Regions from separate parts of the Paenarthrobacter sp. TE3676 genome, predicted to be linked through region 1. Evidence: riboswitches for the same ligand, from Rfam matches in the RefSeq annotation. Region 1 holds a riboswitch; each other region holds the start of a gene.
The links. Region 1 has a riboswitch for cyclic di-AMP ahead of ACZ881_RS19790 (hypothetical protein). Riboswitches for the same ligand answer to the same signal wherever they lie in the genome.
Positions count from the first base shown of each region.

Region 2: it holds a riboswitch for cyclic di-AMP, as region 1 does, so the genes downstream of both, ACZ881_RS06215 (NlpC/P60 family protein) here and ACZ881_RS19790 (hypothetical protein) in region 1, are expected to answer to the same signal.
Region 3: it holds a riboswitch for cyclic di-AMP, as region 1 does, so the genes downstream of both, ACZ881_RS14505 (C40 family peptidase) here and ACZ881_RS19790 (hypothetical protein) in region 1, are expected to answer to the same signal.
Region 4: it holds a riboswitch for cyclic di-AMP, as region 1 does, so the genes downstream of both, ACZ881_RS04255 (aggregation-promoting factor C-terminal-like domain-containing protein) here and ACZ881_RS19790 (hypothetical protein) in region 1, are expected to answer to the same signal.

Region 1 is NZ_JBWBQU010000009.1:98,007-101,486, forward strand. Features, by position in the region: gene ACZ881_RS19785 (PucR family transcriptional regulator) at 1-628, shown strand, start outside; gene ACZ881_RS19790 (hypothetical protein) at 756-2,240, opposite strand; cyclic di-AMP (ydaO/yuaA leader) riboswitch at 2,243-2,389, opposite strand; gene ACZ881_RS19795 (hypothetical protein) at 2,519-2,752, opposite strand; gene ACZ881_RS19800 (ATP-dependent DNA ligase) at 2,798-3,480, shown strand, end outside.
Region 2 is NZ_JBWBQU010000002.1:494,761-498,240, reverse strand. Features, by position in the region: gene ACZ881_RS06225 (NCS2 family permease) at 1-242, opposite strand, end outside; gene ACZ881_RS06220 (copper resistance CopC family protein) at 357-989, shown strand; cyclic di-AMP (ydaO/yuaA leader) riboswitch at 1,164-1,331, shown strand; gene ACZ881_RS06215 (NlpC/P60 family protein) at 1,335-2,129, shown strand; gene ACZ881_RS06210 (FAD-binding protein) at 2,313-3,005, opposite strand; gene ACZ881_RS06205 (universal stress protein) at 3,424-3,480, shown strand, end outside.
Region 3 is NZ_JBWBQU010000005.1:372,771-376,250, forward strand. Features, by position in the region: gene ACZ881_RS14500 (NlpC/P60 family protein) at 219-1,016, opposite strand; gene ACZ881_RS14505 (C40 family peptidase) at 1,114-1,857, opposite strand; cyclic di-AMP (ydaO/yuaA leader) riboswitch at 1,862-2,024, opposite strand; gene ACZ881_RS14510 (M23 family metallopeptidase) at 2,170-3,006, opposite strand; cyclic di-AMP (ydaO/yuaA leader) riboswitch at 3,011-3,225, opposite strand; gene ACZ881_RS14515 (iron-dependent transcriptional repressor DtxR) at 3,436-3,480, opposite strand, start outside.
Region 4 is NZ_JBWBQU010000002.1:88,628-92,107, forward strand. Features, by position in the region: gene ACZ881_RS04250 (sensor histidine kinase) at 5-1,504, shown strand; cyclic di-AMP (ydaO/yuaA leader) riboswitch at 1,638-1,799, shown strand; gene ACZ881_RS04255 (aggregation-promoting factor C-terminal-like domain-containing protein) at 1,803-2,657, shown strand; gene ACZ881_RS04260 (pyridoxal phosphate-dependent decarboxylase family protein) at 2,772-3,480, opposite strand, start outside.

The DNA.
Region 1 (3,480 bases):
TACCCTGACGCATCGATCAGCGGCGCTGCAGTCCACTATCGGCGTCAACGCCGCCTTGTTCAGCGCCGGAACGGAGACGCATTCGGTGGTCCTGTTCCGCGAGTCGGGCGGCCGGGCAGACCATGCCCAGGTGCTGGTGCATTATCAACTGGAGCTTGCGAAGCGCGCTGGCCGCAAGGTGGACAGGGTGATCCTGGGCATCAGTGAACCCTTCCAAGTCATCCGGCAGCTATCGGGCGCTTACCGTCAGTCGAAGGTTGCTGCGCAGGCGGCCGCCGTGGACCTCCCGCTAGGTGAGCTCGTGGACAGCCGGACCGTTGGTGTCTATCAACTTTTCGATCGTCTGGTGGCACCCGGAGGCTGGGATGACACAGGATCGGTGCATTTTCAGGCCCTTGAGGACCAGGACAAAAACGGCGAACTCCTGCCTGTCCTGGAACTGCTCTATGACAATGACGGCTCGGTGCAGGACGTCGCCGCCAAACTTCACCTCCACCGGAGCAGCATCTACAACCGGCTCGGCCGGATCCGCCAACTCATCGGTGCTGATCCGTTGAGTGGCGCGATCCGGCTCGAGTTACATGCGGCCCTGAAGGCTCGGCGCTGGGCCGGGCGGCCGCGGATCTGAGCCTACGAGCGCCGCAAACGCTGGCAGCTCCAACGTCCCATCCGGCGACGGAAAGCGGCAGTCCGGCTGCTGCTGCAGTACCGGCTATGCCACCCCGCGTGAGTGGAGGTACGGGGCAGGCGGGTGCTCAACCGAGGACCTTCTGGGCTGCGTCCAGGATGTCTTGAAGCGCAGATTCGCTGGGCTGGGGAGCCGAGGCGGCCTGCGGCTTGCTCGGCCGGGGCTTGGACGTCGGGGTTGCAGTTTCCGTTGGTGTGGGCGTCGGCGTCGGTGTTGGTGTGACCGTCGGGGTTGGTGAGGTTGTGGGCGTCGGAGTCGTGGGCGGTGTGGTTACCGTGTCCGACGGCACCTCGCTCGGCGCGGGAGCTGGCTGGGTGGGGGCTGGGCTTATCACCCCAGGGACGGCCGGGACTGAGGAGGGGACAGCCGATGGAACCCAAACCGGGTTGGCAAGGGACACCTTCGGGGTCGGAGCCGGCGACGACGACCCGGCCGTGGGTGCCTCGGCTAATGTCGCGGGCTGGCCGGCCTCCGAGGACGCTGTGGCAAGTGAAGAGGCTGATGGCGACGACGCTGATGGTGCGGAAGCCGTGGAATACGAGGCACTGGGCGCAGGGGCTGCGGAGCCCGAATTCCTGTCGGCACCGCTGGCTTCATGCGCAGGAGTTTCCTGGCCGAAGAACGGAAGCTCAAGGGCTTGCCCCAAAGTCCCGGCCGTCAGTACTAGTCCAAGCGCACCTGCAACCACGGCCATGCGCTGGCTCATGTGCTTGACCGACGCTGCTTTCCGAAGGGCGGCGTGGGGTTCGCGGCCGAAGGATGAGGTGGACCCCACGCTGGGCCTGGCCGCGGAGGGTGCCGCAGCGGGTGCGGCAGCCTGCCGGCGAACATCCTTGCGGCTTGCCAGTGCTGCCGACGCCGTTGCCGCGGCAGCAAGCTGCGCCTGAGACTTACCCCGAGGTGACTCGGTTTGCAGGGACTCGGTGCGGGGCGAGTCGTTGCTCGGTGACTCGGCGGCTTCGGGGGTGCTCGTGGATTCTTCGCGGGAAGGCACTACCGGAATGGCCGTCGTGGCAGGTTCCGGCGTTGAAGCCTGCACCACTGGAATTGCTGCGGTTGCGGGCTCCTGGGCGCTCAGCTCCTGAGGATCCGGCTCCACGCCAGCAGGGGGTGCGCTGGCAGGGGGCGCACTTGCCGGGGTCACAATGGGGATTGCCGCGGTAGGGGGTCCCGGTGGGGTCGACCTCCGTGCCGCTGGCTGCCCCGTAGGTATCGCGGCAGTCATGGGTTCCGCCTGCTCGGACGGTTCGGGCGCCGGCTGTGGGGCCGAGGCCTCAGGCGCAATCACGGCAAGGGCTGCACGCTCCCGCTCGGCTGCACGAATTTCCGCACGAGTGGCAGGCGCCACCGTGGTGGGCATGGCCGCAGTGGCGGGTTCCGGCGTCGTGCCTGTGTTAACCGTGCCTGTAACAGCAGCTTCAGTGTTAGTGGCGCCAGTGTCATCTGGGTTTCCGGTGGGGAATCCGCTGGATTGGGCCCGACGGCGTCCGGTTGGCTTGGTGCGCTCGCCTTCAGTCTGGGCGCGGCGCGGCTGATCCATGGTTGGGGACATGGTGGTTGCCTCTCAACGCCTTCGAGGTTAGCTGTCGGGTTCGGACGAGGCCGTCCGGCCGCCTAAGCGGCTTCACCCCGAGGACTTGGATACCAAGCCCGGGAACTGTGGGTCCCCCGCCTCTGCCGCGGGTCTGGCGGATCCCGGATTGCGGCAGAGCTCGGCGTCAATCCGGAAGCGGCCCAGCGGACATACGGGTCGCTCTACGACGGTACATGAGCCGGAAAGTAAAGTCACATTAATGTAACGGGCGGTAGGCCTGCCCAACCGAGGGGTTTCTATGACTTAGGCTTCGGTGCCGGTGAGGGAGCCGGCAACTCATGCTGGATCTTCTGGATCTGCACGGCTTGATGAGTTTCCGGGCGGAAGACTTCCTCCACGACTCCAAGCATTCCGCCGGTGGCTCCACGCCGGACTTTGCCCTGGCTGCTCCGGCGCGATGACCAGTACCAAACGCCGGCCAGCAGGGCCGGGAATCCGAGCACTGCCGCCAACACGAGCAAGATATCCATGGCCTAACACTAGCTTCGCGGTGCACCGGCAGGTAGACATTGTCTATGGACCTGCCTGTGATGCCACCCGTCTCGCCCATGCTCGCCAAATCCGTTCCGGCCATCCCCGATATTGGGCACTACGAACCCAAGTGGGACGGATTCCGGACCATCGTCTTCAAGGATGGCGACGAGATCATCCTGGGCAGCCGCAACGAGAAGCCAATGACCCGCTACTTCCCCGAAGTGGTGGAGGCTCTCAGGAAGAACCTGCCGGACAAATGCGTGATCGACGGCGAGATCGTCCTGATCGAGGGCAAGAGGCTCGAGTTCGAGGTACTCCAGCAAAGGATCCATCCCGCCGACAGCCGCGTGAGGATGCTCGCCGAGAAGACTCCGGCTTCCATGATTGCGTTCGACATCCTGGCGCTGGGCGACGAGAACCTCATGGACAAGCCGTTCTCCGAGCGCCGCGCCATCCTGGAGCGTGCGCTCGCCAAGGCCGAGCCGCCTGTCTATGTGACCCCCGCAGTGACGGATCTCGAGCGGGCGCAGGAATGGTTCGTGCAGTTGGAAGGCGCGGGACTGGACGGGGTGCTGTCCAAGCCGTTGACCGGGGCCTATCAACCCAACAAGCGCGTGATGTTCAAAACCAAACACGAGCGCACGGCGGATTGTGTGGTGGCCGGATTCCGCTGGCACAAGACCGCGAAGGTTGTTGGCTCGATGCTGCTCGGCCTCCACGATGA
Region 2 (3,480 bases), on a different contig from region 1:
TTGGCCCACGCGCCCATGAGGATGGTCAAGATGCCGGCAACGAACGCCGTGGTGGCTGCCACGGCCGTGAAGCCCAGCGACGCGCCACTCGAGTCGGGTCCGGAGAGGATCAGCGGGTTCAGCACCACGATGTAGCTCATGGCGAAGAAGGTCGCGAAGCCGCCACGGATTTCCCGCGAATACGTGGATCCACGTTCGGAGATTTTGAAGTAGCGGTCGATTGCAGAACCTTGTTTGAGCATGAAGGTCTCCGGGGATCGAGGGGAGTTTGCTCTCAAATCCTATGTTGTCCGGTGTGGGCCCTTTGAACCATTCGCCTAGTCTGTAAGGAAGCCAACACTAGGAGAAACCGCCCCATGCGTACCATCCGCCCGCTTCTGGCCGCCGTCGTCGCTGCCCTTGCTTTCGCGTCCGCCTTGCTGTTTTCCGCGGCTCCGGCGTCCGCGCACGACGTCGCCGAGTCAACCGCGCCAGCCAACGGTGCCAGCGTGGCGGAAGTCCCGGCGTCGGTCTCCATCACGTTCAACAACCGCCCGCTCGCGATTGGTTCCGGCGTCACCGTGACGTCCGGCGGTGAGAACTGGGCGGACGGTCCGGTCGAAATCATTGATAGTCAGGCTGTACAAAAGCTTCGCGAGGGCGCTCCAGCTGGTGAATACACCGTGGTATGGCGTGTAGTCAGCTCGGATTCCCACCCCATTGAGGGCACCTTCACGTTCACGGCCGCCGCGGGAAGCACGACGACGGCGAGTGGCCCGGTGGGTGCCTCGCCGTCGGTGTCGGCGCCGTCAGCCGCAGTACCGACGGCGGGTACCGCAGCGCCGGGAACGGGCAGCAGCGAGCCTGCCGCTGACGCCTCCCAACCCTTCCCGTGGAGCATTGTCGGGCTGGCTGTTGTTGCTGTGGGTCTCGTTATTTACCTTGCTGTTACCGCACGGAAGAAACTTGCAGCTTCCAACAGCCCTGATGGCGATACTTCCGCGGAATAACGCGGTTTTCTACGTACCTGCGAATATCTCGAAACGGACACTGCGACACGCCAGAAGCCCACTTCCCGTTACTTAAATGTGACTTCGGAGGAATCATCGCGTACGGTAGTACCTGTGCCTGTTCCACGTAGCGGGCACTTCCGGCCTGATTGCCTAGCTCTGCCGCAGTCCGGAATCCGTTCGCAGACAAACCTACGGCAGAGACGGGGAACCCAATTTAGGCCGCTTTCGAGCGTGCCTTGGGGTGAAGTCACGAAGCTTCCGCTGAACAGCGGGGGATAGTGGCCGGGTGACTCCCATCCGAATCCGACAGCTAACCTCGCAGGCATCGGGAGAGGCTCTTTCATGTCTTCACGCATTCTTCGCGGCCGTCGTAAGGCGGACAGCGTACGTCCTAATCCGTTCATCTCCATCTCGAAGGCAGTAGCCAGCAACGCTTCCGGCGCTGGCCGCCAGGCAGCTGTTATCGCAGCAGCCTCGGGCCTCGTTTTGACCGGCTCCATTGCTGCTCACGCAGCTGAGGCTCCGGTTCAGCGCGACTCCAGCCCCGCAACGGTCGCTGAGACCGTTTCAGAGGCACCCACCAAGGTTGTTACCGCCCTGGCGACGGCTACCGTCAACTTCGAGCGTCCGGCCGTTGCTTCCGTAGCAGCTCCGGTCATCGAAAAGCCGGCTCCCGTAGTTGAGGCCCCTGTGGTCCAGAAGGCAGCCGTCACCACTGCTGCTGCAACAGCTCCCGTCGCCGCCCAGGCTGCGGTTGCTGCTCCTGTTGCTGCCGCACCGGCTGCCCCTGCTCCTGTAGCTGCTGCTCCCGCCGTTGGCGGCGTCAACGCAGCCATGGTTGCCTCCGCTTACGCACAGATCGGCGTCTTCCAGGACTGCACCGCCATGGTCGAGAAGGCTCTCGGCTCCGCTGGCATCCCGGTAGGCGACCTCGGTCCCATGCAGTTCATGAACTACGGCAAGGTCGTTAGCGATCCCCAGCCCGGTGACATGATCGTCCAGTCCGGCCACGTTGCTATCTACATCGGCAACGGCCAGGCAATCAGCGGTGGCATCAACGGCAACCAGACGGGTATCCACCCGATCAGCTGGTTGACCGCAACGGGTCCCCTGACCTACGTACGCGCTGGCGCATAAAGCCTCACGCTTCAGTTCAAAGGCCGGTGCCTTCAAAGACTATTGTCTTTGGAGGCACCGGCCTTTGGCGTTAAGTTCTGTTTATTAATGTTCAGCGGGGAACGTTCGACGGCGGGTCGATAGTCGCGTGGGCGGCGGGGCCCGTGGGGGCACCTAGGCGTAGTGCCCCTAGGTGTAGTGCCCCTAGGCGAGGGCGACGCCCGGACCTGCGGGCAGGGCAACCTTTGAGGAGATGGCTTGGCCCACTGCCTTGGCTTGCCGCAGCACTTCCTTGGGAGACGGGGTGATGAGGTCCCCAACGCCCACCAGGTGCATCCCTACCGCCCGCATGGCGGCCGCGAAGTTCTGGCCAACGGCTATCCCAAGTTCGGCGAGCATGCGCCGCAACTGGCTTTGGGCACAGCGTGTGACTACTACGTGGTCTGCCAAGAGGACGCCGTGGGCCGTGTGGACTGCCCACTGGCGTGGAGTGGATTCGAGGGGGCCGGATACGTGGAGGCCTGTTCTGAGACCGGCCGTGGTCATGCTGGCCGCCAATCCGTACCCGATCTGCCGGGAGGGGTCTGACCCCAGGAAATCAAGGCGGACGGCACGGGTGGTGTTGCGAACGTCCAGTTGGTGGTTGGCGGCGTAGTTCCGAAGGTGTCGGAGGATTTCGTTGCGTTCTTGCATGGCTGCAGGATCGGCCACCTCGGTGCGTTGAAGCATGCCTGTGTGGACGGAAGGCCCTGCGGTGGACAGTGCACCAAACCCGTCTACGACGATGGAGCCCACGCCATAGCGGCTGAGCTCGCTGGCAACTGCCAAGCCGGACAGGCCGGCTCCGATGACCACGGTGGTGGTGCGCTCCGTGCCGGAATCAGGCGTGAGTGACACTGCTTGGTTCCTCCTTGACGTGTGTGCCTTACGGCATCGCGTGGGATCGCGTCCGAGTTCCCCAAGCGGCCGCAAATAAATGGCCGGAGTGTGTGGTGTGAGACACGTTTGCCGGCCATTCGGTGACTCGAACACTACCGAACTTTTTCGGCCATGGATAGCCTCCGCGACTGCGCGTTTTGTGTGTTCGTCCGCAGCGCAATGTGGGAGCCCGGGAACCGAGCCCGGACCGTTATGCACATAGCCCGATGTCGCCTTGATTCGGTACTGCTGACCGAGAATAGTTGGCCTTGGGAGGAGAAATTTCCCGGTTTCTCCTGCTCCGGCCATTGACAATGAAACAGTGAGGGAATCCGACGCGGAGAACCTCTGGCAGAATAGCCGGAACATCAAGCAGTAGGTGGAGAGGCAGGCCCCCATGGACCAGCACGGCAGACACAGTGAAGAGCCACAGGACGGCCAGGATCAAGCCGTG
Region 3 (3,480 bases), on a different contig from region 1:
TGGCGGAAATCAAAGGGCCCCTTTGTGAGCCGCCACCACCTACTTTGAGGGGCAGAACCGCCCCGACACACGTGATTTGCGGCGGGTCGGGTGGCTTTCAGAACCAAAGTGGGTGGTGGCCGCACGCCCACTACTACGGGCATCCCACGAGCCGGCAAGGGTTAAAGCAGAACACCCCGCCCGGCCAAAGCCAGCGGGGTGCTCTTACGCGATGTGGATCAGCCGTTGACGCGGATGAAGACCGGGCCGGAGCCCACGTTGGCGCTGAACAGTGCCGTGGTGGATCCGTTCCATCCACCGTGAACTGCTTGGCCGTTGCCGACGTATACAGCGATGTGGGCCTGTCCGGCCAAACCGCCGTTGGCGTAGTAGGCGAGGTCGCCGGGCTGGGCTTCAGCTGCACTCACGGTGCGGCCCAGGGAGAGGTAGCCAGCGGGCCAGTCGTGGAAGTTGATACCCACGGCGGCCAGGGAGTTGGTCACAAGCATGGTGCAGTCCTGGGTGACACCGAGCTGGGCGTAAGCTGCAGCAGCGATAGCGGCACCGAGGCCGCTGGATGCGGCGGGAGCTGCGGGAGCGGGGGTCGCGTTGCTGACAGCAACGGTTGCATTGGCTGCCGGAGCTGCGTTGGCGGTAACCGCGGTTGCCTCGTTGTTTTCGACCTTGGCTTCAACCTTGGCCGGAGCTTCCTCGACCACCACGGGAGCCGGGGCTTCCACCGTTGTGACCACGGGGCGCTCGTAGGAGATGGCCACAGTGGAGTCCGCGGCGATGGTGGCCTGGACTACCGACTGCACGTCAAGAGTGGACGTGGACGTCGATTCGCGATCCACGTTGGTATCGGCAGCGTTGGCTGCGATGCCACTGGTCAGGACCAGGCCTGAAGCTGCGGCAATAACTGCTGCCTGGCGGCCAACGCCACCGGCGTTGTTGCTGACGGCCTTGGCGATGACGGCAAGCGAGCTGGTCTTGGGGGCCTCAGCGCGGTGCCGTGCAACCTTGTTTGCACTGGTCATGATTTTCTCTTTTCGTATCCGCATGCAGTTGGGGTGCACGCGGGTAGTGGGTTGGCCAGCATGTGGGGAACGCCGGCCGACCCCGAACCGGATTTTTCTAGCGGAGGGTGTAGAACGAGGAGGTGCCGGTGGACGCTACAGAGTGCAGCAGCGTTCCCTGGCCGGGGTTCAAAGCGCTGATCATCATGCCGTTGCCGACGTAGATGCCTACGTGGGCTCCGCCGTTCTGCATGACGAGGTCGCCGGGAGCAGGAGTGCTGGTGGGCGTCATGGCCGTCCAGGCGTTGACGCGGGGGATGCTGATTCCGGCCTGTGCGTAGACCCACTGGGTGAAGCCGGAGCAATCCCAACCGTTGGGTGTGGTTCCGCCCCAAACGTAAGGAGAGCCGATGCCGGTGTAGGCAATGGCGGCGAGACCGGAGGCAGCTGCACTGGAGGCCGAATCCTTGGCCTCGGAAGACTTTGCTGTAACTGCTTCCGCTGTTTCTTCGCTGGTGGCCGCTGCGCGCTCGGTAACCTGCGCTGCGCGCTGTACTACCTTGGGGGCTTCCAGGGTGGCCACGGTGGGGCTCTCGAAGGAAACGGTGGCTGTCGGTTCTGCGGTAATCACCGCGGTAGCAACCAGCTGTTGGGTGCTGGAGGCCTCCGACTTGGAAACGTCGGTGTCTGTTGCTTGTGCCGGCAAGCCGACGGTGAGGACGAGGCCTGAGGCTGCTGCCAGGACGGCGGCCTGACGGCCCACGGTACCTGCGTTGGAGGAAACAGCCTTGGAAAGAGTGTTCAACGGGTTCGTGCGAACCGTTTGGGCGCGATGGCGCGCAGGGGTAGTGCGTGATGACACGTAGGTAGCCTCTCCCAATGCCTGCGAGGTGAGCTGTCGGATTCGGATGGGAGTCATCCGGCCGCGCTGCTTCCAAGGAAGCTTTTGCGACTTAACCCCAAGGCCTTCTTTCGAAGGCCAGAAGTGGTTCCCCCGCCCCTGCCAGACGATTTATGCGAACGGACCTTGAGCGGTGGCAGAGCTAGGCAATCCACTCAAGTGCACCGGCCCCCTAAAAAGCCGATGCGCTCTGTACGCTACAACACTTGAAAGCGAATGTCACATTCAGGTCACGGGGCGTCCCGCGAATGCGAGAGGCAACCATCAACTGGCTTAGAGCCAGCCCATGGGGTCTACAACTTCACCGTTGACCTGGACCTCGAAGTGGAGGTGGCAGCCGGTGGAAGCGCCCGTGGTGCCGCTCAGGGCGACGGTGTCGCCGCGGTTTACGGTCTGGCCTACCTGGACGGTGAAGGACGACAGGTGGTTGTACGTGGTCTCGAGGCCATTGCCGTGGTCAACGACAACGCGGTTGCCTCCGCCGTACTCGTGCCATCCGGCGAACGTAACCTTGCCGGTGGCCGCTGCATGCACAGCCGTGCCGCACTGGGCAACGAAGTCCTGGCCACGGTGGAAGTCACCTGCGCCACCCGTGAGGGGGCTGATGCGGTAACCAAAAGGGGATGCCGTGGTGAGCGTGTCCAGGGGGCTGGCCATGCTGCCAACGGACGAGGCCCGCTGGATGCTCTCAGTCGACTGCGCGCTGAGCAGCTGCTTCAGCTTCCCATCGGGGTCGGCAGAAGTGGCGACGGCGGCGCGGCTGAAGTCGATCTTGGCTGACGCGGCGGCGGAAACCTCGGGCTGGCTGCCAGCGGGGGCGGCGACGGCGAGGGCAGACTCAGTCTGGCCTGATTCCGAAGTGGCCATGACGGGACTCGTGGCCGGCAGACCGACAGTCAGGGCAAGTCCGGTGGCGGCAAGCGCAACACCGGCCTTCTGCCCGACGCCGCTGGCAGCGGCGAAGTCGGCAACCTGGCGCAGCGGGCTCTTACGGCGGCGCACCTGACGCTCGGTGTCGCGAGGCCGGATCTCCGTTACGACGGTGGCTGGCCGCAGCTCAGCAGCGGGGCCGGACGCGCGGCGGCGACCCCTGACGTTCTGCGATGTCAAACTCTGTTCCTCTCTCAAAAGCCTGCGAAGTTAGCTGTCGGATTCGGGTCAGAGAGTACAAAGACCCGGTCCGCACGAGGCGCTCACGGCACACAGGTATCCCAAGAGGGACTTGCATACGTGGGCACTTCTGCTGCGGACTTCACCCCAAGGCTGCTTCTTTAGACAGCCGCTTGTGGTTCCCCCGCCTCTGCCAGTGGTGGGTGGCACACCTGATCCGCTGGCAGAGCTCGGCTCCGGATCAGGTAACGCTTTGGTATCAGCGCTAGTAGATAACTATAGGGGATTAAGGCTCTTGGTAATAAATTCGTTATCAACAGGAGCGGGGCAAGCGAAGGAGGCCCTTATCATCAATTCCGAAAAACCGCAGGTCACACGCGCGCCGAAGGCGCAAAAGTGAGGTTTGACACTGTGCTGGCCCGGTGCCGGTCAGCTGAGGGAGACGAAGACGTGCGCAGCAACTTCAGGAGGTAG
Region 4 (3,480 bases), on a different contig from region 1:
GCGAATGGCCAGGAAGTCCGGAGTGTCGGCCGGACAGACTCAGCTCAGTTGGCTCAATCCCTCCACCTGGCACCTGCGTACACGCTTGGTCCTGGTGGCCATGGCACTATTGATCGCCATTTGCGCTGCTGTGGGGGTGGTCAGCTACGCGTCCATGGACATGGTCTTCAACAGGCAGCTCGACAGGCAGTTGGAGCAGGCGTCCAGCCGCGCGAATGACTTCGGCAGGCCGCCGTCGAACTTTCCGTCATCCCCCGGCAGGCCGGATCCATTGGAGGCGCGCGGGCAGGCGGCGGGCACGCTCAACGCGAGGATCGACGGCTCCACCGTGCGAAGCTCGGGTTTGATCGACGCCCAAGGTCACCGCGTCTCACTCTCAGCAGACGATGAGCAGGTCCTGGTGTCGCTGCCCACGGACAACCAACCCGTGGACCGATCGCTGTCCAACGGCGATTACCGGCTAGTGGCAGTCGAAACCACTTATGGCGACGTGATTGTGACGGGCCTGCCGCTGGAGGACAAGCAGAGCGCAGAAGCCTCGCTGGTGTGGACCATGGTGCTGGTCTCGCTGGCTGGGCTGGTGGTGATCGGGCTCGTGGGAACGGTCATCATCCGTCGGACCATGCGTCCGCTTGAGCAGCTCTCCGCGGTGGCCACGAAGGTTTCGCGCCTGCCTCTCGACGCCGGCGAGGTGGCACTTGCGGTGCGCGTACCGCCGTCGGCATCCCACCCCGGAACGGAAGTGGGCAGCGTCGGCTATGCCTTGAACCAGATGCTGAACAACGTTTCGAGCGCGCTGGAAGCACGGCAGGAAAGCGAAACCAAGGTGCGCCAGTTCGTGGCCGATGCCTCGCACGAACTACGGACTCCCCTGACCGCCATCCGGGGCTACACCGAGCTGCTAAGGATGACGGAGAACTTCACCGAGGATGGCCGGAAGTCGCTGGCGCGTGTCCAAAGCCAGTCCGAACGCATGACCACCTTGGTGGAGGACCTTCTTCTACTGGCGCGGTTGGACGAGGGACAGCCCGTCAAAGTTGAGGACGTGGACCTGACACAGCTCGTGATCGAAACGGTCAGTGACGAGAAAGTCATGGCGCCGGATCACATCTGGCAGCTCCAGCTCCCTGATGAGCCCATCACTGTGCGCGGCGATGCCACCCAACTTCATCAGGTGCTGGGCAATTTGTTGTCCAATGCCCGCAAGCATACGGATCCCGGTACCACCGTGGTCACAGGCGTCATACTCTCCGCCGATGGCAGTGCCGTGGTGACAGTGACGGATAACGGCCCCGGAATTCCGAAAGATTTCCAAGGCAGGATCTTCTCCCGGTTTGCCCGCGCTGATGCCGCAAGATCGGGCTCTGAGGGCACCTCCGGACTCGGCTTGTCCATTGTGGAGGCCATCGTTTCAGCGCATGGCGGTAGCGTGGAAGTGACCTCGCGGCCGGGTCGCACGGAATTCGCCCTCCGACTCCCCGCCGTCAGCATCGAAGGCCTATAACGAATCGGGCAAGGCGACTCACCGGCGTCGTGATCTCTGTTACCTAAATGTGACTTCTGTGGAATCCTCCTGTACCGTCGAAAGGGTGGGTCGTCCCTAGCAGGCCCACATCCGGGATGCGCCGAGCTCTGCCACTTCCCGGAGTCCGTTCTTTCTCCGAGGCAGAGACGGGGGACCCAGAGTCTCCGGGCCCAGGCCTTTTTGGCCGGCCCTTGGGGTGAAGCCGCAGCATGATGCGCGGCCGGATGACCTCATCCGAACCCGACAGCTAACTCCGCAGGCGCTGAGAGGTAATCACATGTCTGAATTTAACGATCAGACGCGCCCTTCCGCGCGTCGCCGCGACGAACACAACGCACCGCACACCAAGTCGCAGTCCGTCCTCAAGAACGCAGCCCGCCAGGGTAAGTCCGGCCACCGCATGTCCGTCGTAGCCGGTGTCGTGGCAGCTGCACTGGGCGTTGCATCGCTCGGAACCGCCGCCAATGCCGCACTGACCCTCCCCGAGGCCAGCCGCGTAGCCGGAACCCAGTCCAGTGCGCAGGTCAACACGAACAAGTCGGCCGAGATCTCCGCTTCCCTGGATGCTGCCGCCGAAAAGGGCGCAGCCGACAGGGCCGCCGCGGAAAAGGCAGCTGCTGACAAGGCTGCCGCCGAAAAGGCTGCCGCAGACCAGGCCGCAGCCGCGCAGGCCGCCGCCGAAAAGGCTGCCGCAGACCAGGCTGCCGCCCAGGCCGCAGCTGAGAAGGCTGCTGCTGACGCTGCTGCCAAGCAAGCCGCCGACGCCGCTGCTGCCGCCGCCGCCGCGGAAGCCGCAGCTGCTGCTGCTGCCCCCAAGGCCGTGGACGACCCCGCTGCTGCCAAGGCGTACGCACTGAGCATCCTTGGCAACTACGGCTGGGGCCCGGGCGAGATGACTGCCCTGAACACGCTGTGGGAGAAGGAATCGAACTGGAAGACCACGGCGATGAACGCTTCCAGCGGCGCCTACGGCATCGTCCAGTCCCTGCCTGCTTCCAAGATGGCTACCGTTGGTGCTGACTGGGAAACCAACTACCAGACCCAGATCAAGTGGGGCCTGAACTACATCAAGGAGCGTTACGGATCCCCGTCCGCCGCTCTGGGCTTCCACTTGGCCAACAACTGGTACTAAGCCAGACTGCTTGATTGCCGCGCCCGTTGCCGCCGTTCGCACCAGTACCCACTGGAGCGAACGGCGGGAACGGGCGCGGTTTTTGCCGTTTCACAGGTGCGGCGCCGAAGAACGCTATGCCTCCGGTTCGGCCTCCACCGCACCCCGCACGGCTGCAATGGACGCGGCGACATCCCCGGCGTCCGTAGTCCAATTGCTCACCGAAATCCGTAAGATCTCGCGGCCACGCCACGAAGAACCGGACATCCAGACCGCGCCCTCGGCCATGAGCCGCTGGGTGATCCGGTGCGTACGGTCATCGCTTCCGAAACTCACCGAGACCTGCGTGAACACGACGTCGTTGAGCACCTCCACGCCAGGGATCGAGGACAGTCCTTCAGCCAAAGCACGGGCATTTGCTGCCAGGCGCTCAACCATGGAAATCACGCCGTCCCGGCCCAGCTGCCTGAGTGCAGCCCAGACCGGGATGCCCCGGGCGCGGCGGGACATCTCCGGAACTTTCTCGAAAGGATCCCCAGGCCCGGCATCAGTGGCAATGAGGTAACTCGTGTGAACGCTGAAGGCACGCCTCAGGGCTTCCGGGCGTGCCACTATTGCCAAGCCACAGTCGTAAGGGACATTCAGGGTCTTATGGGCATCCGTTGCCCACGAATCTGCGTCTTCCACACCCGCCAGCCGGCCTCGCAGCTTCGGGCTCACAGCGGCCCACAAACCAAAGGCACCATCAACGTGCACCCACGCGCCGCGATCGTGTGCCACAGCTATGGCTTCTTCCATGGGATCAAATGCTCCGGAGTGGAGGTTGCCGGCTTGCAGGCAGACC